2 regions of the Bacillus luti genome follow, and region 2 is predicted to be linked to the other one. Evidence: a T-box and tRNA genes for the amino acid it is inferred to sense, from the RefSeq annotation. Region 2 holds a T-box; the other holds one or more tRNA genes.
What was found. A T-box is a leader RNA that pairs with one kind of tRNA and senses whether it is charged. The one in region 2 lies ahead of tyrS (tyrosine--tRNA ligase), so its partner is inferred to be a tRNA-Tyr.
Positions count from the first base shown of each region.

Region 1: it encodes a tRNA-Tyr, which carries the amino acid that the T-box ahead of tyrS (tyrosine--tRNA ligase) is inferred to sense. The anticodon was not compared.

Region 1 covers NZ_CP040336.1:4,950,370-4,966,191, forward strand. The annotation lists gene EUC40_RS24925 (sigma factor regulator N-terminal domain-containing protein) at 1-389, shown strand, start outside; gene EUC40_RS24930 (DoxX family membrane protein) at 628-1,134, shown strand; gene EUC40_RS24935 (DUF4256 domain-containing protein) at 1,207-1,773, opposite strand; gene EUC40_RS24940 (S9 family peptidase) at 1,910-3,865, opposite strand; gene glmS (glutamine--fructose-6-phosphate transaminase (isomerizing)) at 4,113-5,915, opposite strand; partial or broken gene EUC40_RS24950 (hypothetical protein) at 5,928-6,115, opposite strand; gene glmM (phosphoglucosamine mutase) at 6,402-7,748, opposite strand; gene EUC40_RS24960 (CdaR family protein) at 7,741-9,210, opposite strand; gene cdaA (diadenylate cyclase CdaA) at 9,203-10,024, opposite strand; gene rocF (arginase) at 10,272-11,165, opposite strand; partial or broken gene EUC40_RS24975 (glycerate kinase) at 11,375-12,521, opposite strand; tRNA gene EUC40_RS24980 (tRNA-Ala) at 12,639-12,711, opposite strand; tRNA gene EUC40_RS24985 (tRNA-Gly) at 12,722-12,793, opposite strand; tRNA gene EUC40_RS24990 (tRNA-Lys) at 12,799-12,874, opposite strand; tRNA gene EUC40_RS24995 (tRNA-Gln) at 12,880-12,954, opposite strand; tRNA gene EUC40_RS25000 (tRNA-Tyr) at 13,020-13,103, opposite strand; tRNA gene EUC40_RS25005 (tRNA-Val) at 13,120-13,195, opposite strand; tRNA gene EUC40_RS25010 (tRNA-Glu) at 13,201-13,275, opposite strand; tRNA gene EUC40_RS25015 (tRNA-Thr) at 13,300-13,372, opposite strand; tRNA gene EUC40_RS25020 (tRNA-Asn) at 13,377-13,451, opposite strand; rRNA gene rrf (5S ribosomal RNA) at 13,461-13,576, opposite strand; rRNA gene EUC40_RS25030 (23S ribosomal RNA) at 13,668-15,822, opposite strand, start outside.
Region 2 covers NZ_CP040336.1:325,477-341,298, forward strand. The annotation lists gene EUC40_RS01605 (endonuclease/exonuclease/phosphatase family protein) at 1-10, shown strand, start outside; gene EUC40_RS01610 (DUF4077 domain-containing protein) at 38-1,540, shown strand; gene EUC40_RS01615 (SET domain-containing protein) at 1,707-2,102, shown strand; gene EUC40_RS01620 (hypothetical protein) at 2,664-3,260, shown strand; gene EUC40_RS01625 (DUF3986 family protein) at 3,281-3,562, shown strand; gene EUC40_RS01630 (hypothetical protein) at 3,697-3,750, opposite strand; gene murB (UDP-N-acetylmuramate dehydrogenase) at 4,122-5,039, shown strand; T-box leader at 5,137-5,352, shown strand; gene tyrS (tyrosine--tRNA ligase) at 5,404-6,666, shown strand; gene EUC40_RS01645 (NAD(P)/FAD-dependent oxidoreductase) at 6,857-8,035, opposite strand; gene EUC40_RS01650 (DUF1641 domain-containing protein) at 8,080-8,520, opposite strand; gene EUC40_RS01655 (winged helix-turn-helix transcriptional regulator) at 8,955-9,299, opposite strand; gene EUC40_RS01660 (MFS transporter) at 9,673-10,836, shown strand; gene EUC40_RS01665 (aldo/keto reductase) at 10,853-11,692, shown strand; gene EUC40_RS01670 (thioester domain-containing protein) at 11,804-12,727, shown strand; gene EUC40_RS01675 (putative mucin/carbohydrate-binding domain-containing protein) at 13,304-15,822, shown strand, end outside.

The sequences.
Region 1 (15,822 bases), 580 kb from region 2:
ATCAACCCTATACATTAAAAGAAGTTCAAACAAAAATACCAGATAACTTAAATATCGTATGGCTATATATGACCTCACCCATTGGAGATGAAAGTAAAGGACCTGCCGGTATGCCAGTTTACGGATTCAATCCAGACACATCCCCTAAAGAAGCGTACAAAGAGTTCGTTGATTCACTCAACCAATACGATGACGGTGGGCATGACGAAGATATCCAGAAATTCTTAAAAGCAAACAAAAACAAACCATTCGATCAAGTAAAAATTTTAGGTGTTATGCTAACAGGAAAAACGGAAAACTTTAAAGCATTAGAAAATCAAGATTTTATTCGCGGTGCTTCTGTAGGGGTGACTGCGCAAGTTGTTCCTTATATAAAACCAGAGAAATAATACGTAATGCCCAGATACACAAAAAAACTACATGAATCTGTTTACTCTGGGGGCTCTCTACTCAAATAGATAGCTCCCATACCACATTTATTCTTCACCTTCCAAAAATAAATTTCAAAATGCTTTATGTACAATTTTACAAATAAAAAATCATAAACTTGTTCACATTATATCCATTGTGAATTTTTTCACATTGGATATATAATAAACTTGTAAATACAATATTGGAGGGATTTCAATGGTTATCAATTTTTTAAGAACTGATAAACGTGCTACTTTCATATTATTACTTTTACGGCTTTACATAGGATATACATGGCTCGCTGCTGGGATAGGCAAAGTCTTCGGACAATCTTTTGACGCAAGTGGTTTTCTAAAGGGCGCTATCGCTCAAGCATCAGGTGATCACCCTGCAGTACAAAGTTGGTGGGCAGATTTTCTTCAACATTTTGTCCTTCCAAACGCAGACCTATTTAGCTTTTTAGTTCAATGGGGAGAAATTTTAGTAGGTCTAGGTTTAATTTTAGGCGGATTAACAAAAACAGCTGCATTTTTCGGAATCATAATGAATCTTTCATTTTTATTAAGCGGAACTGTTAGTGTAAACCCAAACCTGCTTATTTTGACTATGTTCATTTTAGTTGCAGGGCAGAACGCTGGACGTATTGGATTAGATGGCTATGTTTTCCCTAAAATTTTCCGTAAAAACAACCACGGAACATATAAATTAAGTAAAACTGCGTAGTAACAGTTTACTCTTAAAATATAAATAAGAAAAAGAGCCTGAGTATAGGCTCTTTTTCTTATTCATCCTAATTTAAACTTTTAACGAGCCACGGAATCCTCTGGCAGCATAATAGGAGTCTGCTCCATTGTGGTACACGAAAACGTGCCCGAAGCGGTAATCGCAAAATAGAGCACCACCGAGTTCTCTAATATCTGAAGGTGTTTGTACCCAACTCGATGATTTCATATCAAAATCTCCGAGTTGTTGTAACTCCCGATATTGTTCTTCAGTTAATAGTTCAATACCCATAGCGGCTGCCACATCAATAGCGTTATTTTCTGGTTTATGCTTCTTTCTTGATTCTAACGCTTCAAGATCATAACAAAGGCTTCTGCGGCCTTTAGGACTCTCCTTTGAGCAATCGCAGAAAATATACTCGTCCTTCTCTTCATCGTAACCAACAACATCCGGTTCACCGCCCGTTACTTCCATTTCGTTAAGTGACCATAACTTTTCAGGGCTAGCATTCAGCTTTACCTCAACTTTAGCCCATTCAAGACCTTCATGGCGATTCATGCTTTTCTCAAAACGAGCTTGTAATACTTTTATTAGTTCTTCACGTTGTTCTACTGGTAGCACATTTTTATTCTCTGTCATATTAGTCCTCCGAATTACATTTCCTTATAATCATAATAGTTTGCATGCAATTTACAACAAATTATATAATTTGTTGTATCTCTTTTTCAACAATCTGACCCGATTGCACAACGAAAAATCCCTGTGCGGATATCTATTATATAGTACTAAAACCCTCCATACTTTCTCCAAGAATATAGTGTGAAAACCACATCAAATTCTGCTTCATAATAGCTACATTCATTCCCGGCTGATCAGGACTATATGCCATTCCTCTAAATATAATTAATTCTGTATCAACTTCCATATCCATTAAGCCTTGATATAGGTCATATGCATTTGTAACTGGAATTCTTGCATCCTTTTCGCCATGTTGAATTAAGGTAGGCGTACAGGCTGATTTAATATACGTCATTGGTGATGTTTTCGTATATATCTCTGGATCATTCCATGGAGTATTTCCTAAATGCATCCTAATGAAGTAAGGGATATCTGTATTTACGTAATGAGTACTCCAGTTCGTAATTCCGCCTCCAACTGAAATAGCTTTAAATCTATTGCTAAATGTAGAACAGAAAGCTGATATATATCCTCCGTTACTCCATCCCATAACTCCTACTCTATCTTTATCTACCATCCCTTGATCAACTAGCTTATCCACCCCTGATATAACATCATCGTAGTCAGCGATTCCCTGTTTTCTATAGTTTGCTTTTAAAAATTCATTACCATAACCAGAACTTCCCCTGTAGTTTGGTTCTAAAACGATAAAGCCTTTTTCAACAAACTGTTCAATCGGATATTTCTCATTGAAGCAGTCTGAAAATATCGGAAAAGATGCCCAAGCCGGACCGCCGTGAATTACTACTAATAAAGGATATTTTTTATTTGCGTCAAACTCTACTGGAGTTGATAAAACACCCTCTATTTCAAGACCATCACTACTTTTCCATGAGATGATTTCCCTGTTACTCTTAAGCTTCCCTTCGAAAAAGCTATTTTCATTTGTTATTTTTTTATCGTCCAAATAGATTTCAAAGGTTTCATTTGTTATAGCCTTACTATAGGTTATATGATTTCCATCCTTTGTTATAGAGGCATCCATTATACAACCATCTACGTTGTCACTTAATGCTTTCATAGTGCCATCTTCAGCTAGTAATCCAATACGATAATTCATTTTATCCTGCCATCTAATTAAAATCCCTTTAGCTGTCCACTGTAATGGCGTAACCGTACTATCAAAGTTTGTTAGAGGCTGAAGTACCTCTCCAGTATTCATATCATATATCTCTAACGTACTTTCTTGTATATGGTTTCTATAGTAATCCTTCTCTCTTATGCTTGCTGAGTAACATATTTTACTACCTTCAGGAGAAAAACAAATGCTCCCTCCCAACAACTTGCCTATATTCATTTTTTGTAGTTCCCTAGCTTCAACATCTAATATGTATAGATCACCATTCATATGATCGCTCGGGCTTGGTGTAGCCATAAATACAACCTTTGTCCCATCATTTGAAATATCAAATCCATGGATATAAAAAGCCTTACCATCAGTTAATGGATAACCACCGCTAACCTCTCGTTCCTCTTTATCATTTTGTATCTCTTTTTCCATTTCAATGTAATATAAACAATTATTCTGATGTTCCTTACCTACATATTGGAAATCTCCATATCGTTCCTTACGTTTCTGTATCTCCTCACATTCTTTTGATTGTGCAATATAATAAAAGCCTTTACCAGTAGGCTCCCATTTGAATGTACTGATCCCTTCTTCCTCATCAGTAATTTGCACCCCACCGTAACCATCTAGTGACTTAACAAAGATTTGATTCCCATTACTAACAGGGCTAAGGTATGCAATATCCCTAGAATTTGGAGACCATAAAGGGCATGTGCTATCTATATCCTCATTTGTTAATGAGAAACTCTGCTCCTTATCTTTTTCATATACCCATACATGATTCCTATATGTATTGCCTTTCCAGTTAGTCGTCTTCTTAACAAATGCTACATTCTTACCATCATCACTTATATTTGTACTTAATACGGTTGGTAACGAAATAATCTCTTCTATACTTAAATATGTTTTTTCTTTCACGTTCATTAATAAGCCCCCTTGTAATACCTAGTAATCTATCCTCTCTTCTTTTCATAATAAAGGAAATTGTTCACGAATACTTAAAATGATAATGAAAAATTCAGAAAAATCAAAGTGATACGTTAGTGGAGTACGGGCAGCCTGACTTCCTCCTATCGATTTTAGATGTTCTTTTTAACACAAAAATACCCCTTTAGATAGCTATATCTAAAGGGGTAAAACATCGTATCTTTATTTCAAATCCACCAATCTCCTACTCAACCGTAACAGATTTAGCTAAGTTACGTGGCTTATCGACGTCACACTCGCGGTGAAGTGCTGCATAGTATGAGATAAGTTGGAATGGAATAACTGCTACTAGCGGTGCTAGTGCTTCGTGTACAGCTGGTAGTACGAAGCTGTCACCTTCCATTTCTAAGCCTTTCATTGAGATGATACATGGGTTAGCTCCGCGTGCTACTACCTCTTTCACGTTACCACGAATTCCAAGGTTTACGTGCTCTTGTGTAGCAAGTGCGATAACTGGTGTACCATTTTCGATTAAGGCGATTGTACCGTGTTTTAATTCTCCTCCAGCAAATCCTTCTGCTTGGATGTAAGAGATTTCTTTTAGCTTTAACGCACCTTCTAATCCTACGTAGAAGTCTACGCTACGTCCGATAAAGAAACAGTTACGAGTTGTTGCTAAAAATTGTTTTGCTAATGCATCCATTTCTTCTTTTTGATCACAAAGTTCTACCATTGCATTTGCTACAAGTCCTAGTTCATGTGTTAAGTCGAAATCAAGAACTTCACCTTTCGCTTTTGCAATGTCAGCAGCTAAAATTGAAAGTACTGCAAGCTGTGCTGTGTAAGCTTTCGTTGATGCAACTGCAATTTCTGGTCCCGCGTATAACGGAAGTGTATAATCAGCTTCACGAGAAAGTGTAGAACCAGGTACATTTGTAATCGTTAATGCTTTATGACCCATTTCATTTGTTTGTACAAGTACTGCACGGCTATCAGCTGTTTCACCACTTTGTGAAATGTAAATGAAGAATGGTCTTTCTGTTAATAATGGCATGTTATAAGAGAATTCACTTGCTACATGCACTTCAACTGGCATTTTTGCAAATTTCTCGATAAATTGTTTTCCAACAAGACCTGCATGATAACTCGTTCCACATGCAATGATGTAAATACGATCGCTATCTAAAATCGCATTGCGGATGTCTTGATCTAATTCAATTTCACCATTTTCATCTTGATACTTTTGAATAATATTACGGATTACAAGTGGTTGCTCATCGATTTCTTTAAGCATGAAATGAGGATATGTTCCTTTTTCAATATCACTTGCGTCTAATTCCGCTGTAAACGGTGCACGTTCAATCGTTTCACCTTGTAAGTTTTTAATTGTAATGCTTTCTTTCGTTACGATTACGATTTCTTTATCCATTAACTCAATAAATTGATCTGTAACTTGTAACATCGCCATAGCGTCGCTCGCCACAACATTAAAGTTGTCACCAACACCTACTAATAGCGGGCTTTTGTTTTTAGCAACATAAATCATGTTTGGATTTTCAGCATCAAGTAGTCCGATTGCATAAGAGCCATGTAAAAGAGATAGCGTATTACGGAACGCTTCTTCTACACTTAATCCTGTGCTCACTTGTTGTTCCATAAGCTGTACGATAATCTCTGTATCTGTTTCACTTACGAACGTTACATCTTGTAAATATTCCTTTTTCACTAATTCATAGTTTTCAATTACACCGTTATGAACTAGTGTAAAGCGTTTTGATGTACTTTGATGCGGATGCGCGTTTAATTTACTTGGAACACCGTGTGTAGCCCAGCGTGTGTGTCCGATACCTACGCTTGCTGCTACGTTCTCGTCTACGATTTCACGAAGTTTTGCGATACGGCCTTTTTCTTTGTATACAACAACACCGTTCTCTGCTTGTACTGCAATACCTGCTGAATCATATCCACGATATTCTAGCTTTTCTAAACCTTTTAATAAAATTTCCTTTGCATCTTGCTCTCCAATAAATCCTACGATTCCACACATGTTTAGTCGCCGCTACAAATGCTTACACTGCTCTGCGAACATGTAACGACATAGTCCGATACCATTTTTATTTATACTAAAAAACGGATTACATATTGCTAGCCCTGTAAGCTTGTAACGGCTTTCACCTTCCTTTCGATTGGGGGTTTAAGTCCGTATATACTTATACAGCTAGTTTGTATCCGTTCCTTTTCTCTCATCACACTTTCACCTTTGTCCACTAAGTCACCTTAATGATTTAAGTAAAAGCTTGCGGTTGTGATGAACAACCGGGAGTCATCCGCCGAAATCTCGATAAACCCCACCTCGTCAACTACACTACTTGTAGTTCTGGCGCTTTTATAATTTACAATATTTACTTTGAGAAAAAGAACAAGACAATCTTATAACAAACCTGATAAACCGTCAATGAAATTTTTTTCATCGTCTATAAAACATATGAAAAAGGAGCACTTCTTGTGCTCCTTTTAAAACAAATTCAGCAAATTATTCAGCGCCAACTTCAGCTTTCACAACTTCTACAATACGGTGTACATAAGCATCACACACTTCTTGTGTTGGTGCTTCTGCCATTACACGAATTAGCGGCTCTGTTCCAGATGGGCGAACAAGAATACGACCATCTCCGTTCATTTCTTCCTCTACAACACGAATAATTTCTTTAATTTTTTCGTTTTCAAGTGCTAATTTTTTATCTGTTACACGAACGTTTACTAGTAATTGCGGGAATTTCGTCATCTCACCTGCAAGCTCAGATAATGGTTTTTTCGTCATTTTCATGATATTTACAAGTTGAAGTGCACTTAACATTCCATCACCAGTTGTAATGTAATCAAGTAAGATAATATGACCTGATTGTTCTCCGCCCAGGTTGTAACCACCGCGCTTCATTTCTTCCATTACGTAGCGGTCACCAACAGCTGTTTTATCACTTGTAATATTGTTTGCTTCAAGTGCTTTATAGAAACCTAAGTTACTCATAACAGTTGAAACAACTGTATTATGTTTTAGCTGACCAGTTTCTTTCATGTACTTCGCACAAATAAACATAATTTGATCGCCATCAACGATGTTTCCTTTTTCATCTACAGCGATTAAACGGTCACCGTCACCATCAAAAGCAAGACCGATGTCAGCACCTTTTTCTTTTACTAATTCAGCTAATACTTCTGGATGCGTAGAACCTACTCCATCGTTAATGTTCATACCATTCGGTGAAGTTCCCATTGTCGAAATATCAGCTTCCAAGTCTGCAAATAAGTATGGAGCTAAAGAAGACGTAGCACCATGTGCGCAATCTAAAGCAATATGTAAACCTGAGAAATCTTCCTCTACAGTTTGTTTAATATATTGTAAATATTTTTGTCCACCTTCAAAGTAATCGCTCACTTGTCCAAGGTTCGTACCTGTTGGACGTGGCAATTCATCAACTTCTTTGTCTAATAAAGCTTCGATTTCTGCTTCTTGCTCGTCTGTTAATTTAAAACCATCTGAACCAAAGAACTTAATTCCGTTATCTTGTACCGGATTATGAGATGCAGAAATCATCACACCTGCTTGTGCACCTAACGCTTTTGTTAAATACGCAACACCTGGTGTAGAAATAACACCAAGGCGCATTACTTCTGCTCCAGTCGATAATAGACCAGCTACTAAAGCTCCTTCTAGCATATGACCAGATACACGTGTATCACGACCGATAATTACTTTTGGACGATCTGTATCTTTTGTTAATACATATCCCCCAAAACGTCCAATTTTGAACGCTAATTCAGGTGTTAACTCCTGATTCGCAACTCCGCGTACTCCATCTGTACCAAAATATTTACCCATTATGATTCGCTCCTTTTTCTTGCTCTTTTTGATTATCTACTGTTGGTTCTTGACTAGTTTCTTTATCTTTATCTTTTTCTTTTTCCTTTTCCTTTTCGGGATCAGGTTCAGGTTCAGGATTTTTTGGTTTTTCAGTTTGATTATCTTGCTCATTATTTGAATTTGGTTGTTCACCGTTACCCTGTACTTCTTTATCTGGATTTTCTTTCTTCACAATTGTGACTTTAGCACTTTTTTGTTTTGGCTCTATTGAAATATTACCAGGACCGCTCACTTGGATCGAAATATCTTTCGTTCCTGGAGATACATTTTGTAAATTAATTACCGCTGTTATTTGAGCAGCTGTTATTTTATCTACTATACTTGCTTCTCCTGAAATATCAACGCTTATCTTTCCATCTTGCGGCGAAAGTAGCTGGGCAGTAACATCTTTAGTAACTCCATTTTTTTGAATCGGGATACCATCAATCGTTCTGGTTTTCGTCTGTTTCGTTTTTTGTACTCCTACAGAAACCTTCACTTGATTTGGTTTTGCACTAATTACACCCTTTGGCAATAAAACAGAGGTATCGAATGTTGTAGAATCTGTCAATTGACTAAGATCTACTTCGACCCCCTCTATAGATTGTATATTATCCAAAATATCTTTCGGACCCGCTATCGTTACTTCCTTCGGCTCAACACTGATATTTGTAACGGCCAATCCTTCTGGTAAACTACCCTTCTTCATATATGTTACAGGAACAGTTTTTTCAGTATTATTTGCTGTAGGTTGCGTCGCTACATTCAACGTTACACTAATTTTAGATGGATTCGTTTTTACATTTAAACGTTTTCCTTCTTTATTGTACAATGTAACTTCGGCTGTTTTTGTAACAGTTTTATTAACACCTTTTAAATCGATATATGCCTTAGCAGATGAAATACTTTCTATTTCTTCTTTCGTTCCCACTACCTCAACAGTATCAGGCTTAATATTTGATTTTTCCAGGGTAGCACCTACTGGCATTTGATCTTCATTTGATAATTTCAAATCTACATGAACATACTTTTTCGCTTTTTCATGAAGAGTGACCTTAATTTTTGATGGTTGAACTGTTCCTTTCACATCATCTGGAAGACCATTTGCTTTTAAAGAAACTTCATAAGTTCCCTCTGGACGATCTCTTAAATCAACTGGTATGTCAAATTGGTTTTTGGCTTTTGCTGTAGCAACCGCTGCTTTTGGACCTTCTAACTTCACCTTGACTCCCTCTGATGGGATACCGCTGACAATATATTTCTCTTCATCATACTTAAGGTTAATATCATAATTAGTTAATGTTTCTTTCGCTTCATTTACAAAAGGTAATATAGCCGATGTCGTATTTTTTTCAGTCAAAGTCGCTGACATAAAAAGCATACACGCCAATAGTAATGAGATCCCTTTTAAAAACCAATGATTCTCCATTAACTTATCCATGACGCTTTCTCCTCCAATTCCATAAAGACGAAGAAGTCGTTTTTTCATTCGTACTAAATTCAGCTAACAGCATATCCTTCAGCTGTTCTGTCTTCAAATCACGATGCAACTTACCATTTTTCGTTAAAGAAATTTGGCCGGTTTCTTCTGACACAACTACTGTAATACTATCAGTAACTTCACTAACTCCCATTGCAGCACGATGCCTAGTTCCTAAATCCTTAGAAATAAACGGACTTTCCGATAACGGAAGATAACATGCTGCTGCTTTAATGGTACTTCCTTGCATAATTACTGCTCCGTCGTGAAGAGGCGTATTTGGAATGAAAATATTAATGAGTAGTTCCGATGATACGTTTGCATTTAGCGGAATACCCGTTTCTACATAATCGCCCATACCGGTCTCTTTTGACAAAGTAATTAATGCACCAATTCTACGTTTTCCCATATATTCCGTCGCTTTTGCTACCGCTGTTGCAACCATTTCAGGTTCATCATCTTCATGAGCCCCAACACGCGAAAATAAACTCCCGCGTCCTAGCTGCTCAAGTGCCCTTCGCAATTCTGGTTGAAAGATAATAATAACGGCTAAAAATCCCCACGTTAATACTTGTTCAGTTAACCAATAAAGCGTATGCAATCCAAGGAAAATACTAATCATCCGAACGACAATAATAACTGTAATCCCCTTTAAAAGTTGAACAGCTTTTGTCCCTCGGATTATAAGAATTAGCTTATATATAATAAACCATACAACGGCAATATCTAATACCGTACTAAGATATTTCAAAATGGTCGTATCTTCAAAAGGCATGCTAACCCTTCCTCCTACTTACGAGCAATTCTATCCATATATTGAAATATTGTTTTATGCTCTATCTGTATGTATTTCCAACAACTAGTTAATTATACCATACATGAAACAAACAACAATTACAAACAGCCCCCTTTAGTTTAATTGGTAAGATGTCAAACATTCTTATCGTACAGTATAATATAAATCATAATTATACGCCTATTTTCAAATAAAAAAAGCAACTTCTCAGTTGCTTTTCTTACATTTATTTTAGTTTTTCACCGAATAAAGAACCCATTAAAGCAACTGCTGTTGTTGCTGTTCTGTTTCTCTCATCTAAAATTGTATTTACTTCAACAAACTCAGCAGATGTAACAATATCAGCTTCTGCTAACATCTCCATCGCTAAGTGACTTTCACGATAAGATAAACCGCCAATTACAGGTGTTCCAACTCCTGGTGCATCATGAGGATCAAGACCATCTAAATCTAATGATAAATGAACACCATCCGTATGAGATAAATACGCAATTGTTTCTTCCATAACAGCTGTCATACCCATACGATCAATCTCGTGCATTGAGAATACTTTAATGCCTTCATTGCGAATGAAGTCTTTTTCTCCTTCATCTAATGCACGTGCACCGATAATTACAACGTTCTCTTTCTTCACCTTTGGGTACGCTCCGTATAAGTCTACAAGTGCGGGATGTCCGTAACCTAAACTTGCTGCAAGTGACATACCGTGAATATTTCCAGACGGTGAAGTTTCTTCAGTATTTAAGTCACCGTGTGCATCATACCAAATAACACCTAAATTTTTATAATGTTTCGCTACACCAGCTAGCGTACCGATAGCAATACTATGGTCACCGCCTAATACAAGTGGAAAACGACCTTCTTCTATAATATGATCCACCTTACTCGCTAATTCATTACATACAGTTGCAACTTGTGTAAGGTTTCTTAACTTTGTATTTTCATCTACTTCTTTTTCTCTCTCTATACATATATCTCCCATATCTTTAACGTCATATCCAATTTCTTTAATTCTTTCAATTACCCCTGCATAACGGATCGCGCTCGGTCCCATATCAACCCCGCGACGCATCTGTCCTAAATCCATTGGAACTCCAATAACCGAGATTTCTTTTTTCATAGATAGTATCCCCCTTTTATGCCTTCACTAAATATTTTAAATCTTTTATATAGTCTGACTCAACTCAACATTTTTCTGCATGGATATACATTTTATTCACTTATACTGAAGGAAGAATCCAAATTTTAAGACTATTATATGTATAAAATTAACTTAGTGAAACAACTACCATTACTATTATTAAATAATAATAAAAAACACTCCTACATTTAGAAGTGTTTTTTCGATGCTATTTTCCACACTGCTGCAATATTCTTCACTGTCATTTCGATATTCTCTTCTGCTACTTTATATGCTTTTTCTAATGTCATCGGACTCGATGTAACACTAAATACTGCATCGATTCCTTTTTCGTAAACTGCCGAATAATTCGGAGATACAGATCCTCCAATAGCAATCACAGGAATATGAAAATGTTTCGCGCGCTCCGCAACACCTACAGGGGCCTTTCCATATGCTGTTTGTTCATCTATTCTACCTTCACCAGTTATAATTAAATCCGCACCTTCTATATGCTTATCAAAGTTTGTATAATCTAATACAATTTCAATTCCCCTCCGCAAGTTTCCCTTTAACACTGCAATAACAGCTGCTCCCATTCCTCCTGCAGCTCCTGCACCAGCCATTTTAGATACGTCGCAAGATAAGTATTGTTTAAGGATATTCGCATAATGCTTTAAATTCTCATCTAGCTCTTTCATCATCTCTAGATTCGCACCCTTTTGCCTCCCAAATACGAAAGATGCTCCCCTTATTCCAACTAACGGATTGTCTACATCACATGCCGCTTCTATCTTTATATGTGTTAAACGTGAATCCATTCGCGAAAAATCAATTGTTGCAATCGAATGTAATGTTCCTCCAGATGGCTCTATAACTTCCCCCTCTCCATTTATAAACCTGACTCCCAAAGCGGACAACATACCTGCTCCACCATCATTTGTCGCACTTCCTCCGAGCCCCAAAATAATATGCTCAGCCCCTTGTTCTAGCGCATGTAAATATAAGTTCTCCTGTCCCTTTTGTCGTTGTAATAAGTGGATTTCTTTTTTCAATCGGAACGTGTTGTAATCCTGATGCTGCTGCCATTTCAATAAACGCTGTTTTATTATCCTTAGACATACCGTAAAAGGCTTGTACACGTTCTCTAAGCGGTCCTGTCACATGAAGTGATATAATTCTTCCCCCTGTAGCATCCACAAGTGAATCAACCGTTCCTTCTCCTCCATCTCCAATTGGCATTTTTACATACTCTGCTTTAGGAAAAATTTCTCTAAAACCTCTTTCAATGGCCTCACATACTTCAATAGCTTTTAAGCTTTCTTTATATGAATCAGATGCAATGACAACTTTCACAATTATCCCTCACCCTTTATTTTTACATTTTCTTCATTGTAAACGACAAATACGAAGGTTGTCTTTTTAAACACAAAAAAAGCTTACATCATATGATGTAAGCTTTCTCTATTTAGATGGAGCCTAGCGGGATCGAACCGCTGACCTCCTGCGTGCAAGGCAGGCGCTCTCCCAGCTGAGCTAAGGCCCCTTAGTAATTAAGCGGAAGACGGGATTCGAACCCGCGACCCCAACCTTGGCAAGGTTGTATTCTACCACTGAACTACTTCCGCGAAAATGGTGAGCCATGAAGGACTCGAACCTTCGACCCTCTGATTAAAAGTCAGATGCTCTACCAACTGAGCTAATGGCTCGTAAATGGCTGGGCTAGCTGGATTCGAACCAGCGCATGACGGAGTCAAAGTCCGTTGCCTTACCGCTTGGCTATAGCCCATTAATATTTACTAGTATGGTTATCTTTTCAAAAAAATAAACCCTCTCAGGTTATTTTAAAGAAAATGGTGGAGGGGGGCAGATTCGAACTGCCGAACCCGAAGGAGCGGATTTACAGTCCGCCGCGTTTAGCCACTTCGCTACCCCTCCGACATTTAAATATATATGGTGGAGGATGACGGGATCGAACCGCCGACCCCCTGCTTGTAAGGCAGGTGCTCTCCCAGCTGAGCTAATCCTCCAAAAGTGGTGACCCGTACGGGATTCGAACCCGTGTTACCGCCGTGAAAGGGCGGTGTCTTAACCACTTGACCAACGGGCCAAAAAAGTTTTAAACCTATTCCCAAGCTTCCAACCGGGCTTGAACCGGTGACCTCTTCCTTACCATGGAAGTGCTCTACCAGCTGAGCTATGGAAGCATAATGGCTCCGCAGGTAGGACTCGAACCTACGACCGATCGGTTAACAGCCGATAGCTCTACCACTGAGCTACTGCGGAATAATATTAGCCTGGCAACGTCCTACTCTCACAGGGACAAGGTCCCAACTACCATCGGCGCTAGAGAGCTTAACTTCCGTGTTCGGTATGGGAACGGGTGTGACCTCTCTGCCATCATTACCAGACTTTTATCATTATCAACATTTCCAAGGAAATGTCAAGAAGAAATTTAAACATATATTCCTTCAAAACTAGATAACATTTGCTACATATTATATGGTTAAGTCCTCGATCTATTAGTATTCGTCAGCTCCACATGTCACCATGCTTCCACCTCGAACCTATCAACCTGATCATCTTTCAGGGATCTTACTAGCTTACGCTATGGGAAATCTCATCTTGAGGGGGGCTTCATGCTTAGATGCTTTCAGCACTTATCCCTTCCGCACATAGCTACCCAGCTATGCCCTTGGCAGAACAACTGGTACACCAGCGGTGCGTCCATCCCGGTCCTCTCGTACTAAGGACAGCTCCTCTCAAATTTCCTACGCCCACGACGGATAGGGACCGAACTGTCTCACGACGTTCTGAACCCAGCTCGCGTACCGCTTTAATGGGCGAACAGCCCAACCCTTGGGACCGACTACAGCCCCAGGATGCGATGAGCCGACATCGAGGTGCCAAACCTCCCCGTCGATGTGGACTCTTGGGGGAGATAAGCCTGTTATCCCCGGGGTAGCTTTTATCCGTTGAGCGATGGCCCTTCCATGCGGAACCACCGGATCACTAAGCCCGACTTTCGTCCCTGCTCGACTTGTAGGTCTCGCAGTCAAGCTCCCTTATGCCTTTGCACTCTACGAATGATTTCCAACCATTCTGAGGGAACCTTTGGGCGCCTCCGTTACACTTTAGGAGGCGACCGCCCCAGTCAAACTGCCCACCTGACACTGTCTCCCGGGTCGATAAGACCCGTAGGTTAGAATTTCAATACAGTCAGGGCGGTATCCCACCAGCGCCTCCACCGAAGCTAGCGCTCCGGTTTCAATGGCTCCCGCCTATCCTGTACAAACTGTACCAAAATTCAATATCAGGCTACAGTAAAGCTCCACGGGGTCTTTCCGTCCTGTCGCGGGTAACCTGCATCTTCACAGGTACTATAATTTCACCGAGTCTCTGGTTGAGACAGTGCCCAAATCGTTACACCTTTCGTGCGGGTCGGAACTTACCCGACAAGGAATTTCGCTACCTTAGGACCGTTATAGTTACGGCCGCCGTTTACTGGGGCTTCAGTTCAGAGCTTCGCTTACGCTAACCCCTCTCCTTAACCTTCCAGCACCGGGCAGGTGTCACCCCCTATACTTCGCCTTACGGCTTCGCAGAGAGCTGTGTTTTTGCTAAACAGTCGCTTGGGCCTATTCACTGCGGCTTTCCGTTAAGAAAGCACCCCTTCTCCCGAAGTTACGGGGTCATTTTGCCGAGTTCCTTAACCAGAGTTCTCTCGCACACCTTAGGATTCTCTCCTCGCCTACCTGTGTCGGTTTGCGGTACAGGCACCTTTTATCTCGCTAGAAGCTTTTCTTGGCAGCGGGGAATCAAAGACTTCGCTCCATAAGGAGCTTCCCCATCACAGCTCAGCCTTCACGATAAGCGGATTTGCCTACTTATCAGCCTAACTGCTTGGACGTGCACAACCAATCGCACGCTTCTTCTATCCTTCTGCGTCCCTCCATTGCTCAAACGATAAAGAGGTGGTACAGGAATATCAACCTGTTGTCCATCGCCTACGCCTGTCGGCCTCGGCTTAGGTCCTGACTAACCCTGAGCGGACGAGCCTTCCTCAGGAAACCTTAGGCATTCGGTGGACGGGATTCTCACCCGTCTTTCGCTACTCATACCGGCATTCTCACTTCTAAGCACTCCACCAGTCCTTACGGTCTGACTTCACTGTCCTTAGAACGCTCCCCTACCACTGATACCATTGGTATCAATCCGCAGCTTCGGTGGTGTATTTAGCCCCGGTACATTTTCGGCGCAGAGTCACTCGACTAGTGAGCTATTACGCACTCTTTAAATGGTGGCTGCTTCTAAGCCAACATCCTAGTTGTCTAAGCAACTCCACATCCTTTTCCACTTAATACACACTTTGGGACCTTAGCTGGCGGTCTGGGCTGTTTCCCTTTTGACTACGGATCTTATCACTCGCAGTCTGACTCCTAAGGATAAGTCATTGGCATTCGGAGTTTGACTGAATTCGGTAATCCGATGAGGACCCCTAGTCCAATCAGTGCTCTACCTCCAAGACTCTTACACTTAAGGCTAGCCCTAAAGCTATTTCGGGGAGAACCAGCTATCTCCAGGTTCGATTGGAATTTCTCCGCTACCCACACCTCATCCCCGCACTTTTCAACGTGCGTGGGTTCGGGCCTCCATT
Region 2 (15,822 bases):
GCTGAAGTAATTAAGTGCAGAAGGTGGGACTTTATATATGGAGTGGTTAAAGAAAACTTGTTTTTCTAACCTTGAGAAAGAATCACAGAAAAATCATTTATTGCTGTTTATTACGCTCTGTAGTTTCTTTCTTGGAATAATCGCGATTGGGTATTACGGATATATTTTTACAGAGAGGGCAATAGCATTTTGGGTTTGTGGCATTTCTGTTGTTGTATTTGGAACGCTGCTTACTTTTATAGCAAGCATGGAAGCGATGTATAAATATATCATGACATTTATGTTGCTTATTATGTCTTTCATTATGGTACAAGCTTTTAATGAAAGCCCGGCTGTATTTCAAATGGTTTACTTTACATTAGCAGTTTCACTTATTTATTTAAGTGAACGTCTCGTTATCATTCTTGGCGGAGTGGCGGTTGTTATTACATTTATTCTTTGTAGTTATTGGCCGGAGCAATTTTTTGCTTATACAGCGGCATCTGAAGCTGCAAACTTCGCAAGCTTGTTAGCGATTGTAACAATCGCAATGTGGGGCGTAACGAAGATTGGCTCTAATCTGCTAGCTCGTTTAAGTGATGAGAAGCAAGAAGTAATGAGGAAAGCTCAGGAGCTAGAAGAGACTCAAAGACTTATTGAGGAAACGGTTGTAAAGTTAGATAGTAATTTCAATCATTTAAGACAAAATATGAATACATCAATGGAGTCGATGAGTGAAATTAATTTCGCTTTTGAAGAGGTAGCAGTTGGCACTCAATCACAATCAGAGATGATGCATCGTTCAGTAGAAGTATTGAATGATATGGAGGGGAATATTGAACAAATCATTTCTCAAGTAAGAAATGCGTCGATTCATTTTGATGAAAGCTTAGAAATTTCAAAGGGTAGTGTACATACTTTACGAAATTTTGAAGCGAATATGAGAAGTTTAAATGATGTTGTTTCACAATCAGGAATTATATTTAGAGACTTAATGATGCAATCGAAACAAATTAATGAAATTGTAGATGTAATAACGAATATTTCAAGTCAGACGAGTTTGCTAGCTTTAAATGCAAATATTGAAGCTGCAAGAGCAGGCGAGCATGGAAAAGGATTTGCTATTGTAGCGAATGAAGTATTAAAGCTTGCTGAGGAATCGAATCGTTCTGCAGGAAGAATTCAAGGGATTTTGAAGGAGTTTAGTAATCAAGCAAGTAAGGTAGAAGTGCAGGTAGAGAAATCAGAAAGAGTACAAGAAGAATGTAATGAAATGTTAGCAAGCGTTTTAACAAACGTAACGGATTTAGGAAAGTTTATTGATGCAATTAATGATGTAATGAGAGAGATTGTCGGTCATCAAGAAAGTTTCCAAGTTAAAACGACGAATATCGTAAAGGATGTTACACATGCTTCTCATGTAATTCAGCAAACTTCTGCGGCTACAGAAGAAGTGTTAGCAAGTGTGGAAGAAGAAAAACATCGAAATGATATATCAGTGAAGACATTACATACTGTTAGCGAGCAAGTGAAGTTATTAGAAGATATTTTAGAAAAGTAATATCTCTTGAAAAGGGCACACTATGTGTGCTCTTTTTTCAGTTAAACGAAGACTTGCTCGGATTTTAATTGCTTTTCTGCTCGTTTTCTGCCAAGCTTAAGGAGATAAAATTCAGCTAATAGCGGAATTAAAATACTTCAAAGAAAGAATTAAATAGGTGACGCATATGATCGAAGTTAAGACTTCTGAACTTAGTGATGGAGAATTTAATAGAGGTGTATTTGCAACTCGTGATATTAAAAAAGGTGAGTTGATACACGCAGCGCCGGTTATCTCTTATCCGAATGAACAGCATGAACACATTGAGAAAACATTACTTGCTGACTACGCATTTGAGTATGGGATTAATCATACGGCAATCCTTTTAGGATACGGTATGTTATTCAATCATTCATATACACCGAATGCGACGTATGATATTGTCTTTGAGAATCATACATTTAACTTCTATGCTTATAAAGATATAAAAGCGGGAGAAGAAATCTTAATCAATTATAATGGTGAAGTGGATAACGATGAGCTGTTATGGTTTGATAAGGAAAAAGAAGAGAACGAAAAGTAATATAAAGAGTTTGGAAAGAGCACATTCTGTGGGATGTGCTCTTTTTTATGGCGTGTCCAGTCAGCTGGTGGAGAAATCCTACGATTGAGCCCTGTGATAAAGTAATTTTTCTGTTTATAGAAATGGGAGAGTATTTAGGAGTATACAGAGCCAAGAAATACACTATATTTACAACTAAATGATATGGTGAAAGGCTTAAATTTAACCTTACAACGATTTAAAAATTACTATATCCCATCTCCAATGGGGTAAAGGTGGATTGGTAAAATTGATTGGTATGTCTTAGAATGGTTTGCACTAACATCTCCCTAAAGATACAGCATTGTATCTTTAGGGAGATGCTTTATTAGCTTTATAGTATAGAGGAAGAGATTTTTAGTTAATTTATTTTTAATCTTATTAAGTTATTATTTTATACAAATTAATAATAACAAATTCGGACTTTTATTTTCAGTCTTGTTAGAAAATTTTGTTTATTTTATTCTTTAATAGTGAGAAATAATAGGAAATGTAAATTTTAGCTATTTCTCATTATTATAAGATTTGAGAGGAGAACGGTAGATGAGAATTATAGCTGGGATACTTTCTTTCGTGTTAATGTTTAGTTTTGCATTGCCATCATTTGTTGATGCAACTGTTGAATTAAATGATGATACGATTGTCGAAGAATATGTTCCTGAAGAAGATGGTGGCATTGATTTATCTAATGTCGATGTTTCTAACTTCGATTTTGAAAAATTTGAGAATGAATATGATTTTTTAGTAACTGATCCTGTATTTTTACAATTAGAAGGAGAACTAAGTAAACCAAGAGTTGAATATGTTATTGAAAAAAATCCTCTTACAGGTGAATTAATAGTTAAACAAGAAATATTACCAGCTCTTGTTATCGGAGCATTAAGGGTTTTAACTTCAAAAGTAGGCAGAACAGCTGCCGATAAAGGTTGGAAGATAGCAAGACCATATGTACAAAAAGCATTAAACGCACCAAGTAAATATATCCTTGAAGGACCATCTGGAACAAAAATTATTCAAGTAAGATCTAAAGCTACGAAACAAGTTATATTTAGGTTAGATTATGGCCCGGTATATCATAAAGGACCATATTTACATTATCATGTTCCACCAAATTTAAATGATCATCATATTATTTGGTAAAGAGGAGGTTATTTCATATTATGTGTAACTATGAAACACACCAGCATATGCATATAGGCTATTATGAAGATGGTTATGATTTAGAAGTCACTGCATATAAAAAAATAAACAAACCTATTTGGGATGTATTTATTGAAGAGTATGAAGCGGGTTTTTTATATGAATTTGCTAGCAAACATAAATTAGGTGAATATTTTACTGGATGCGGTTTAAAAATATTTACAATAGATGACAAAGATGCTACTGAAGAACAATCTAGATTAATTTTTGAAAAGTGGTTAAAAACTAATAACATTGTTTAAAAATTGGTTTATCTTTATTCCACTAATCAAAAAGGTAGAAAAGTATACTTTTCTACCTTTTTGTAGTTTATATACAAACCTTACCAAAACTTCTAACACGGCTTTTTCTTCTCTTTCGCAACTGCCACTTCATCTTAAAATTCCTTCGTTAAATCCTTTGATTCCTGTATCTCACTTAGTATCTTCATGAGAGTCTTATCTCCCGCTTTCAATCGATTTTCTTATATGTCATAAACAAAGTAAAGATTACAAAAAAATACCACTTTCTTTTCGTATGGTATAGTAAGATACTGAGGGATAGTGTTTTGTAAAAGTGATATATTTTACAAATTGTTGTCTTTCTGATTACATGTCAAGTTTAGTGGTCCATTTGGGTTGCTTTATTATGCAATATATATTTTAATATGAGTGGCACCTCTTATAAATTAAGAGGTTTATAGGTGTCTCGAATTGATTTTGGGTACACTGTATCCACCACTTTAGGTTCGTTCATGTATGTGGGGATATTATGGGCCCGTATAACGGGATAAAAAGAATATAGAAATAGAGGAATCGTAAAATGAATATGCAAGAGGTTTATGAATATTTAAGTACGGTATTGCCTGAAGGTCATGTGAAAAAAGATGAAATGTTAAAGAATCATACGCATATTAAAGTTGGTGGAAAAGCAGATGTGTTCGTTGCGCCGACAAATTATGATGAAATTCAAGAAGTTATTAAATATGCGAACGAATATAATATTCCAGTTACGTTTTTAGGAAATGGATCGAATGTCATTATTAAAGACGGTGGAATTCGCGGGATTATAGTAAGCTTAATTCACATTACAGGTGTGACTGTAACAGGAACAACGATTGTAGCACAGTGTGGTGCAGCAATTATTGATGTATCACGTATTGCATTAGACCATAATTTAACGGGTCTTGAGTTTGCTTGTGGTATTCCAGGTTCAGTTGGCGGAGCGTTATATATGAATGCTGGTGCTTACGGTGGTGAAGTATCGTTCGTATTAACAGAAGCTGTTGTAATGACAGGGGATGGAGACTTACGTACTTTAACGAAAGATGAGTTTGCATTTGGATATCGTAAGAGTGTATTTGCTAACAATCATTACATTATTCTTGAAGCGAAGTTCGAACTTGAAGAAGGTGTACGTGAAGAAATTAAAGAGAAAATGGATGATTTAACGTTTAAGCGTGAATCAAAACAACCTCTAGAATATCCTTCATGTGGTAGCGTATTTAAGCGTCCACCAAATAACTTTGCTGGCAAATTGATTCAAGAATCAGGACTACAAGGTAAGCGAATTGGTGGAGTAGAAGTTTCTTTAAAACACGCTGGATTTATGGTGAATGTTGATAACGGAACAGCACAAGATTACATCGATTTAATTCACTTCGTACAAAAGACAGTTGAAGAGAAATTTGGTGTGAAGTTAGAGCGCGAAGTAAGGATTATTGGAGAAGATAAACAATAATGAAATACGTATGAAAATGCGAATTATTTCAAAATAATATTTGGGTATTGTTGACAATTTGTTTTCAATTCAATATAATGGCTAATAATTTAACAAATAACATACGTTGAAAGAGCCCAGTAGCAGTTTGTCACTGTTAACGAGAGAGCTAGGGGTTGCTGGAACCTAGCACAAACAAACTTGCGAATTACACTCTGGAGTATCTTAGGTAATGCTAAGCGGATTGGCAATCGATATTATTGCTAAGAGTGGTATGAATAGCTATGCTATTTATACAAACTGGGTGGTAACACGGTAAATAATCGTCCCTATGTCATAGACATAGGGACTTTTTGTTTTTAAAAAATAAAGGGGATGACAAAAGATGAATATTATTGATGAATTAGAATGGCGCGGCGCTGTGAATCAGCAGACGGATGAAGCAGGTTTACGTAAGCTAGTAGAAGAGAAAAAGATTTCACTATACTGCGGAGTTGATCCGACTGGTGATAGTATGCATATCGGACATTTAATTCCGTTTATGATGATGAAGAGATTTCAGTTAGCGGGTCATCACCCTGTTATTTTAATTGGCGGAGCAACTGGAACAATTGGTGATCCAAGTGGACGTCAATCAGAGCGTCAGCTTCAAACGTTGGAAGTCGTTCAGCATAATGTGGATGCGTTAACAGCACAAATGAAAAAGCTATTTGATTTCGGCGGGAATAGCGAAGTGAAGATGGTAAATAACTACGACTGGACACATGAAATCAACATTATCGAGTTTTTACGTGATTACGGGAAAAACTTTAGTATTAATAGCATGTTAGCGAAGGATATTGTCGCAAGTCGTTTAGATACGGGAATTTCTTTCACTGAATTCACGTACCAAATCTTGCAGGCGATGGATTTCCATCATTTATACACGAAAGAAGATGTTCAACTGCAAATTGGTGGTAGTGACCAATGGGGAAATATTACGAGCGGTTTAGATTTAATTCGTAAGTTAGAAGGTCATGAGGCGAAAGTATTTGGACTAACAATTCCGTTATTATTAAAATCAGATGGCACGAAGTTTGGTAAATCAGCAGGTGGTGCGGTCTGGCTTGATCCTGAAAAAACAACACCGTTTGAATTTTACCAGTTCTGGGTGAATACAGATGATCGAGATGTCGTTAAATACTTGAAATACTTTACATTCTTAACGAAAGAGCGTATTGATGAATTAGCAGCGAAGGTAGAAACAGAGCCTCATAAACGTGAAGCACAAAAAGTATTAGCGGAAGAAATGACGAAGTTCGTTCACGGAGAAGAAGCATTCCTGCAAGCTGTGAAAATTACAGCAGCATTATTTAGCGGAGATATTAAATCGCTAACAGCTGATGAAATTGAACAAGGTTTTAAAGAGATGCCAACATTCCAGTCTTCAAAAGAGACAAAAAACATCGTAGAGTGGCTAGTTGATTTAGGAATTGAGCCATCTAGACGTCAAGCACGTGAAGATATTAATAATGGCGCTATTTCTATGAATGGTGAAAAAGTAACAGATGTGGGTACGGATGTTACTGTAGAAAATTCATTCGATGGAAGATTTATTATTATCCGTAAAGGGAAGAAGAACTACAGCCTTGTGAAGTTAGGAGAATAGTTTGTGTGAAAGGATGGGAGTAGGAAGAATACTTCCATCTTTTCGTATACACAATTTGGACATAAAATAATCAGTAAATTTAGATAATTAAAAGGGTTATATTATTCTTCTGCCGAATAAATAAGTTAGAGAAAATTACGGATAAAAATAGCCCGAACCATGCCGGGCATGATTCGGGCTTATATTCAGATTAGTAAGCTAAGCTGAATAGACCTTTAATGTGTGATAAGTAACGAACGTTACTTGCTTCTTTCATTAATGATGCTGGTAAGCCTTTAAGTGGAGTATTGCTTGCTCCGATTGTAGCAACAGCATCTTTACGTCCTAGACTAGCAAGTGTTCCAGAGTTTACAGGTGCGAACTCTTCGAATGCTTTGCCTTCTAGTGCTGCGTATAAGTTGTATCCAATTAACTCACCCATTTGCCAAGCGATTTGTGCAGTTGGTGGGTATGGACGTCCGTCTGGAGCGAAGACAACAGCGCTGTCTCCAGCAACGAATACGTCTTTGTGAGAAGTAGATTGTAGGTATGCATCAACTGTTGCACGGCCACGGTTTACTTCAAGACCTGATTCACCGATTAATGGGTTACCTTGTACGCCGCCCGTCCAAACGAATGTGTTAGCAACAAGTTTTTGACCGTCTTTCAAGTCGATTTCATTGCCAGCAACGTTTGTTACAGGAAGACCAGTTAAGAATGTAACGCCGCGTGCTTCTAAGCTAGTAGTTGCACGTTCGATTAAGTGGTCTGGTAATACTGGAAGGATTTTTGGACCTGCTTCAACAAGAAGAAGTTTAACTTCTTTTGGATTTACGCCGTGGCTTTTTGCAAGTTTAGGCATAATGTCAGCAAGCTCACCAACTAGCTCAACACCAGTTAATCCGCCACCACCGATTACGATTGTAGCATCAGCTTCGTTTTTCGTTTTCGCGTATTCACGAATACGGTCTTCAACGTGTTTGTAGATTTTGTTTGCATCAGCAGCAGATTTTAATACCATGCTGTTTTCTTCTAGTCCTGGAATACCGAAGTAAGCAGTTTTACTTCCTAAAGCAACTACAAGTGCATCGTAAGATAAAGTAGTGCCACCAGCTAGTTTGATTTCTTTACTATCAACAGAGAATGACTCAACTGTTGCGATTTTAAGATCGATATCTTTACCTTTGAAAAGCTTTGTAAGTGGCATTGCAATTGCTTGCTCAGCAACGTTACCAGCTGCAAGGCGGTGTAGTTCAGTGATGATTTGGTGTGTTGGGTATTGGTTAATCACTGTAACTTGTGCTTCTGATTTGCTGTAATATTTACGTACGTTTAAAGCGGCAAGAAGACCGCCATAACCAGCGCCTAAGATGACAATTTGTTTTGACATAGTATGATATCCCCCGTCTTTACTAATTGTTGTTATAAGTTAAATTATTTATTGTTACGTTCTGCACTAATTTGAAGATATGCGTTCACAAAGCGGAACATTTTTTGTGCTTGTGGATCTTTTAGTAATTTTAATAGACCGAATAGGCCGATAACTTCATTACTTTCGTCAGCACGATCTTTCGCTTCGATTGCAGTTGCAGCCATGCTTTTCACTGTATCTTTTACAGGTTCTACAAGCTCTGTGATTGCACCAACAGTGTCGCTTTTTAATACTTCATCAGTAGCAACAGTTTGAGCAAAGTCATAAGATTTAGTTAAAATGTTAACAAGCTCAGTTAATTTTGGAAGCTGTTCTACTAGTGTTGTTAATGATTCTTGTACCTCAGGTTTTAACAACTGATCAAGTACATCAAGTTGTCCTTGGCTAGCAGAAATTTGTACAGTTTCTTGTTCTGGCTTTGTTTGAGTCATAGTTTCTGGCATCTCCAATTCTCCTTTACGATAGCAATACTCTTTTTTTGATAAGTAAGATAGTAACCGTTTACGAAACTTTATACAAAGTTTCACAAAGCACAATAAAATGCCTTTAAATTTATGATAGCAAATTAGCTGAAATCATAAATCTAAAACCATAACGTCTTACCTATTATTTATGAACTGTCCGATACATGGCTTGTCCGCATAATGGAAAAGCTCCGTTACCGGAAAGTGTATATAATATATATCTTATATTATATACTATATACACCTATGTTAACATAAAAATGATTCCTAATTATTTGATAGTAAGTGTATAACCTAGTACTGACAAGGTGTGAAAGCGTATAAAATATTTTGTTTGAATTAGAAATGTACATATATATAAAGAAAAAAAGGAAAAAATGAACAAATTCATGTTCGTTTTTTCCTTTTTCCTATTATTCACCTTCTGCAATTAGCATTGATGTGGTACCTTCTTTTTCAAGATGGCATTCGCCCCAAGTACAAAGAGAATCAAGAATCGATTCTAAAGACCAACCGTAGTCTGTAAGAGAATATTCTACTTTTGGCGGGACTTGGTTGTATACTTTTCTTTGAATAACACCGTCGTCTTCTAATTCACGTAATTGTTGTGTTAACATTTTTTGTGTAATACCAGGCATTAAACGTTTTAGTTCACTCGTTCTCTTTGTACCTTTTGTTAAGTGACAAAGAATAACAACCTTCCATTTGCCGCCGATAACTTCTAAAGTCGCTTCTACAGGAATATTGTATTTCTTCATATAAAACCCTCCTTTTGTGAGTAAAGTAAGCCAAATTATACAAATGTTACTTTTTAGTACCTATAGCACTTTAAAGTACGTACTTTTTATCATGTTAAATATGTTTCATAATAGCACATGTAAGAGGCAAATGAGTAGTACGGTACCGAAAAGTGACTATGTTACTTTTTAGTGCCTATCGTACTTTAAAGTGCGTTCTTCAAAAAAGGAATGAAACCATTCATAATAGCATTTGTAGAGATTAAATATATTTTTTAGAAGATAAAAGGGCCTTTTTATCGCACTATTATGATTGGATTTCTTGTAATAAGGAGGAATTCAATTGAGTTCATATACAGTACCGTCTTCGGAAGTTCAGACGAATCGAAGAAGTATGTTTGCTTTATTAGCACTAGCAATTAGTGCGTTTGGGATTGGTACGACCGAGTTTATTAGTGTCGGTTTACTACCATCTATTTCGAAAGATTTAAATGTTTCGGTTACAACAGCCGGTTTAACTGTTTCCTTATATGCGTTAGGAGCAGCAGTAGGAGCACCTGTTTTAACAGCGTTAACGGCAAGTATGTCGAGAAAGACATTATTAATGTGGATTATGGTTATTTTCATTATTGGTAATGGCATTGCAGCAGTAGCAACAAGCTTCACTATATTAATTATCGCAAGGATTGTAGCTGCGTTTGCACATGGTGTGTTTATGTCGATAGGATCTACAATTGCGGCTGCGATTGTACCAGAGAATAAACGTGCTAGTGCTATTGCGATTATGTTTACTGGATTAACAGTTGCGACTATTACAGGTGTGCCAATTGGAACGTTTATCGGTCAACAATTTGGCTGGAGAGCGTCATTTATGGCGATTGTTGTAATTGGAATTATTGCTTTTATCGCGAATAGCATACTGGTCCCATCTAATTTAAAAAATGGTGTACCTGTATCGTTTCGTGATCAATTCAAACTAATTAAAAATGGAAGACTGTTACTTGTTTTCATTATTACTGCACTTGGATACGGCGGGACATTCGTAACATTCACGTATTTATCACCGCTATTACAAGAAGTAACAGGATTTGAAGCAAGTACGGTTACCATCATTTTATTAGTGTATGGAATCGCAATTGCGATAGGGAATATGGTCGGCGGAAAATTATCGAATCATAATCCGATTCGAGCGTTATTTTACATGTTCTTTATCCAAGCGATTATATTATTTGTTTTAACATTTACGGCGCCATTTAAAGTAGCTGGATTAATCACAATTATTTTCATGGGACTATTCGCATTTATGAATGTTCCAGGGCTACAAGTATATGTAGTTATATTGGCAGAGCGCTTTGTTCCAAGTGCGGTTGATGTTGCTTCAGCAATTAATATTGCCGCATTTAACGGAGGAATCGCTTTAGGTTCTTATATAGGTGGCCTTGTAACGAATTCATTAGGATTAATTCATACTGCTTGGGTAGGCGGCCTTATGGTAGTAGCCGCTGTTATTTTAACAGCGTGGAGTATGACATTAGAAAAAAGAGATCAAGTAAAATAAAAGGAGAGAAAATAAAATGAAAAACTTACAAAGTAAAGCAGTATTAAATAATGGTGTAGAAATGCCTTGGTTCGGTTTAGGTGTATTTAAAGTAGAAGAAGGACCAGAACTTGTAGAAGCTGTAAAAGCAGCGATTAAAGCAGGATACCGCAGCATCGATACAGCTGCAATTTACGGAAATGAAAAAGCTGTAGGTGAAGGAATTCGTGCAGGTATCGAAGCAACTGGTATTTCAAGAGAAGAGTTATTCATCACTTCAAAAGTGTGGAACGCAGATCAAGGATATGAAGAAACAATTGCTGCATACGAAGAGAGCTTAAAGAAATTAGAACTAGATTATTTAGATTTATTCCTTGTTCACTGGCCTGTAGAAGGAAAATATAAAGATACATGGAGAGCGCTAGAAACACTTTATAAAGAAAAGCGCGTACGTGCAATTGGTGTAAGTAACTTCCAAATCCATCACTTACAAGATGTAATGAAAGATGCGGAAATCAAACCAATGATTAACCAAGTAGAATACCACCCTCGTTTAACACAAAAAGAACTACAAGCTTTCTGTAAAGAACAAGGTATTCAAATGGAAGCATGGTCACCACTTATGCAAGGGCAATTATTAGATAATGAAACATTACAAGCAATTGCTGAGAAACACGGTAAAACAACAGCACAAGTGATTTTACGTTGGGATCTTCAAAACGGAGTAATTACAATTCCAAAATCAACGAAAGAACACCGCATTATTGCAAATGCTGATGTATTTAACTTTGAATTAACAAAAGAAGACATGGAAAAAATCGATGCGTTAAACCAAAATCACCGCGTTGGTCCAGATCCTGATAACTTCGATTTCTAAGATTACAGTAAGAAAAAAAAGGGTGCTTTTATGCACTCTTTTTTTGTGCATAAAAATAGTTTCTAAATAAATACTACTTAGTATTAAGTTTGTTATTAAGGGGCTGTAAACATGAATATAAAGCAATCGTTCAAACTTTTAGCTATGTTTTTAAGTGTCTTATTTGTATTATTCCCACTTCAAAAAGCATTCGCAGAAGTTATGGACCATACAAAGTATCAAATGGATTGGAGTTATAGTAAGTCTAAGAAGAAACCAATCCGAACAGAGCTTATTAAAACGGCAGATGGCAAAATTGCTTTTTGCTTAAATGTAGATTTGAAATCTCCAAGCGGCCAAGATTTACCGGAAATGGGGAAAGTGGATATTAATGTGTACCGTGTACTATTGAATGGATATCCACAAAAGAGTCCACAAGAATTAGGTGTTTCTGATTGGAGAGATGCACATTACGCAACGCAGCTTGCGGTGTGGAATGCATTGAAACAAATTGATATTAACGATTTAGATTTCCGTAATAAAAATGTAGAAAAAGTAACGAAAGATATAGTTGCAAAAGCAAATGCTAGTGAAGAGTTGCAAGAAATTACGATGAGTGTAGTACCATCAGAAGAACAACAAGCAGTATTAAAAAATGATTTCTTTGAAACAGGTTTATATACAGTAGAAACAAATGCAAAAAGTGGTACGTATAAAGTTCAAGCAACTGGTGCACCACAAGGAGCGAAGTTTGTAAATGAAAAGGGCGAAGCAAAAACTGAATTTAATGTGGGCGAGAAATTCCGCATTTTAATTCCGAAACAAACACCAGCAGGTGGATTTAGTTTTAAAGTAATAGGGAAATTAACGAAGCTACAAGGGATTGCACATAAAGGTACACCGACAATTCAAAATGCAGTTGTATTACTTGAGCGTAGTGAAGAAAAAACAAGTCCTGAGTTATCAGTGAGTTGGAAAAAAACACATGGTCATGATCATAATAATAAACCACATACTCCAAATGAACCGCATAAACCGAATCAATATAAAAGATAAAGCATTGGCCTTGCCAATGCTTTTTTATGTATATGAAGAGTAATATTATATTATAAAAATAATAAACGGTTAATTTAATAGGAAAAAGACTGTATAAGCAGTGTAAACTTTATTTAGGAATAATTTAAATATAATAAAATCCGAACGTTACGATTAATAGATTAAATTCACAAAATTGTAACATTATTCTGATTGGAAGTGCTATCAAACAAAGTGTAAAGCGTGTACAATTCAGTTGGAAAAACTACCTATAGATGGTCATATATGAAGAAAATGTAAGATTCTATCGTTGTTTTTATTTTTAGATGTATAGATGACAAGACTAAAAAGTATCTTTTATTACTCTCTTTTTATGTATGAAGAGAACTCATCACAAGTAGAAAAGTGGGGAGGACATAATACATAAAAATTTTACAATGTAGGAAAGCGAATACATGGGGAGGAATGCGGTAGTAATTGATACAGGTGCGCGAGGTATTAGTCTATTCTATAAATGTTTTTATAAATATAATAGGATTTTTCATTAAATGAATATATAGGATGGTTTGTCTAAAAACAGGACAGGGGACACAGATTATGTCAAAGAAGAAAAAGAGTAGGGTATTAGTAGCTGGTATATGCATATCTACATTATTATCACCAGTAACTTTCGAAGCATCGAAAGGATATGCGGCACCTTTGGAAGAAGTTAAAGGTGGGAATTTAGAAGAGAACAAATTTGAGCAAAGGACGTTTCAGGTACCTGGAAAAGGGGATATAGACAAGGAAACGGAACGATTAAAGGTAACTTTTGACCTTTCTGTTAATGAACCGACTGGAATTTATGCAGCGCCAGATGAAGAAATTACAATTGAAATAAAAGGAACACAGTCTATTCAAGCTTTCATAGGAACGAGATCTTATGATGAAAAGGCGCCTGAAAAATTCAATTTAAAACCTGGGAAAAACGTTATTTCATCGCCAAGAGGTGGTATTTTATATTTTTATAATATGAATAACGAAGGTGAGGTCACTGCTTCAGTTACGAAGGGTGGTAGTCATTTTCCTTTGTTTATTTTAGGTAAGCATATGAAAAAAGATTGGGATGAAATGTTAAAGAAATATAAAAATCCTTATGCGGTCGAATTAAAAGGTGAGAGAAGTTTAATTACTGCTAGTCCGAGCTCTATACAAAAGTTTATGAAAAACACCAATCCGACAGAGTTAATGAAATTACATGATAAAATTATTCGAATAGAAAATGCAGTAGCTGGTTTATCAGAGGATGGAATCGGACTTGCGAAATCTCCAAAGCATTATGTTCAGTTTGTTGAAAAACGGAATCCTGCTGAAGGGGACTTTATGTTTGCGACAAATTATCATACAGGGTATATTCCAAGCGCAATGAATAGAGTGTTGGATTCAGAGGTACTCGAAAAGGATGGTTGGGGACCATGGCATGAAGTTGGACATCTACATCAGCAAAGTCCTTGGGATTGGGATGCTGTTGGAGAAGTGACAGTCAATATTTATTCTTTAGTGGTGCAAAAAGCATTAGGAAATGAAATAGAAATGGACGAGCACTATGAAAAGTCATTCGAGTACTTAGAGAAACCTATAGAAGAAAGAATAATTGATGAATTTGATCCTCTTACAATGTTTTGGCAATTAAATGTGGTTTACGGAGAACATTTTTATCCGAAACTGCATCAAGCTTATCGTATGTTAACTAAGGAGGAATTGCCTACTTCTGATGAAGAGAAAAAGCAAATGTTTGTTTATATGACATCAAAAGTGGCAGGACAAAATTTAGTTCCTTTCTTTAAAGAATGGGGATTAACTCCAAGTGATGAGACTAGAGAAAAAATAGAAAAATTAAATTTACCTAAATTAGAAAAAGAAATATGGAAAGCTACAGATAGTAACGATATTCGTGAAAAGCAAGTTGAAGCGTACGTAATTCCATACGGTGAACCATCAAGTGAGTTACAAAACCTTTTAGTTGGTACGGATTTTGATAAAGAGCAAGCAGGGAAACTTGTTCAAAATTTAGGTGAGAATGTAAAAGTAACAGGTAAGATTATATGGCCTAAATTAGAGAATGGAAAACAGGAAGTATTAGTAGAAATTGAGGATAATAAAGGGAATAAGAATGTAATAATTGTTCCAGTCAACGCTCGTTATGAGGATGCTATGGTAGTTAAAGGTTTTGGTAATGAAGTGAATTCTGTTATAACACTTCTTCATAATGAAAAGAAAATTGATGTTGATTTCAGTGTTAATGAGCTCCATTATCGATTTAAAAATGAAAAGTATGTAGAAATTACAGTATACGATAAAGAAGGTAATCAAAAGAAAAATATTTCTGTAGAGGGACAAGAAAGTTCAAAAAAAATTGCTGCGGAATTGAAAGAGATTGAATTCCAATATGGAGACGTTGTCAAAGTATTTCATGCGGAACCGGATCGTTTTAGTTGGTATAAAAACGACAAACTGGTAAATCCTGCTGAGAATAGAAATAAAAAAGAAAAGTTTTTCAAAATCACTCCACAAGGTTTTGAATTGAAAAATAGTTTGCACGAAGTAACAGCAGTACCACAAACGGTAGTAGTCGGAGCAGATACTGAAAAATTAGATGCAAAAAACTTTGTCCAAGTAAAAGATGGAGAAGTAGTAGGGTTTGTGGAGAAGCCAACTGCAACGAAAATCGGAAAACAAACAGTAAAAGTAGAAACGAAAGATCGTTTCGGGAATAAGCAAGTGACAGAAGTGCCATTAGAAGTGACGTATGGAGATAGCATGGCATATGTAGGATACAACAATGACATTGCTTCAATAGTAACGTTAAAGCATGATGAGAAGAAATTCCATGCGACTGATATGGATAGTCAAATCCATAAATATTTTGATAAAGAGCTATACATGGGAATCACGTTATATGATGGAGAAGGAAAAGAGAAAAAACATGTAACAGCAGAAGGACAAGAAACTTCAAAGAACTTTGCGGAGCAAGTGAATGATATGCAGTTCGAATATGGGGACGTAGTGAAAGTATTCCATGCAGAACCAGACCGTTTGAAATGGTATCAAAATAATAACCTTACTGGTCAAGGTGA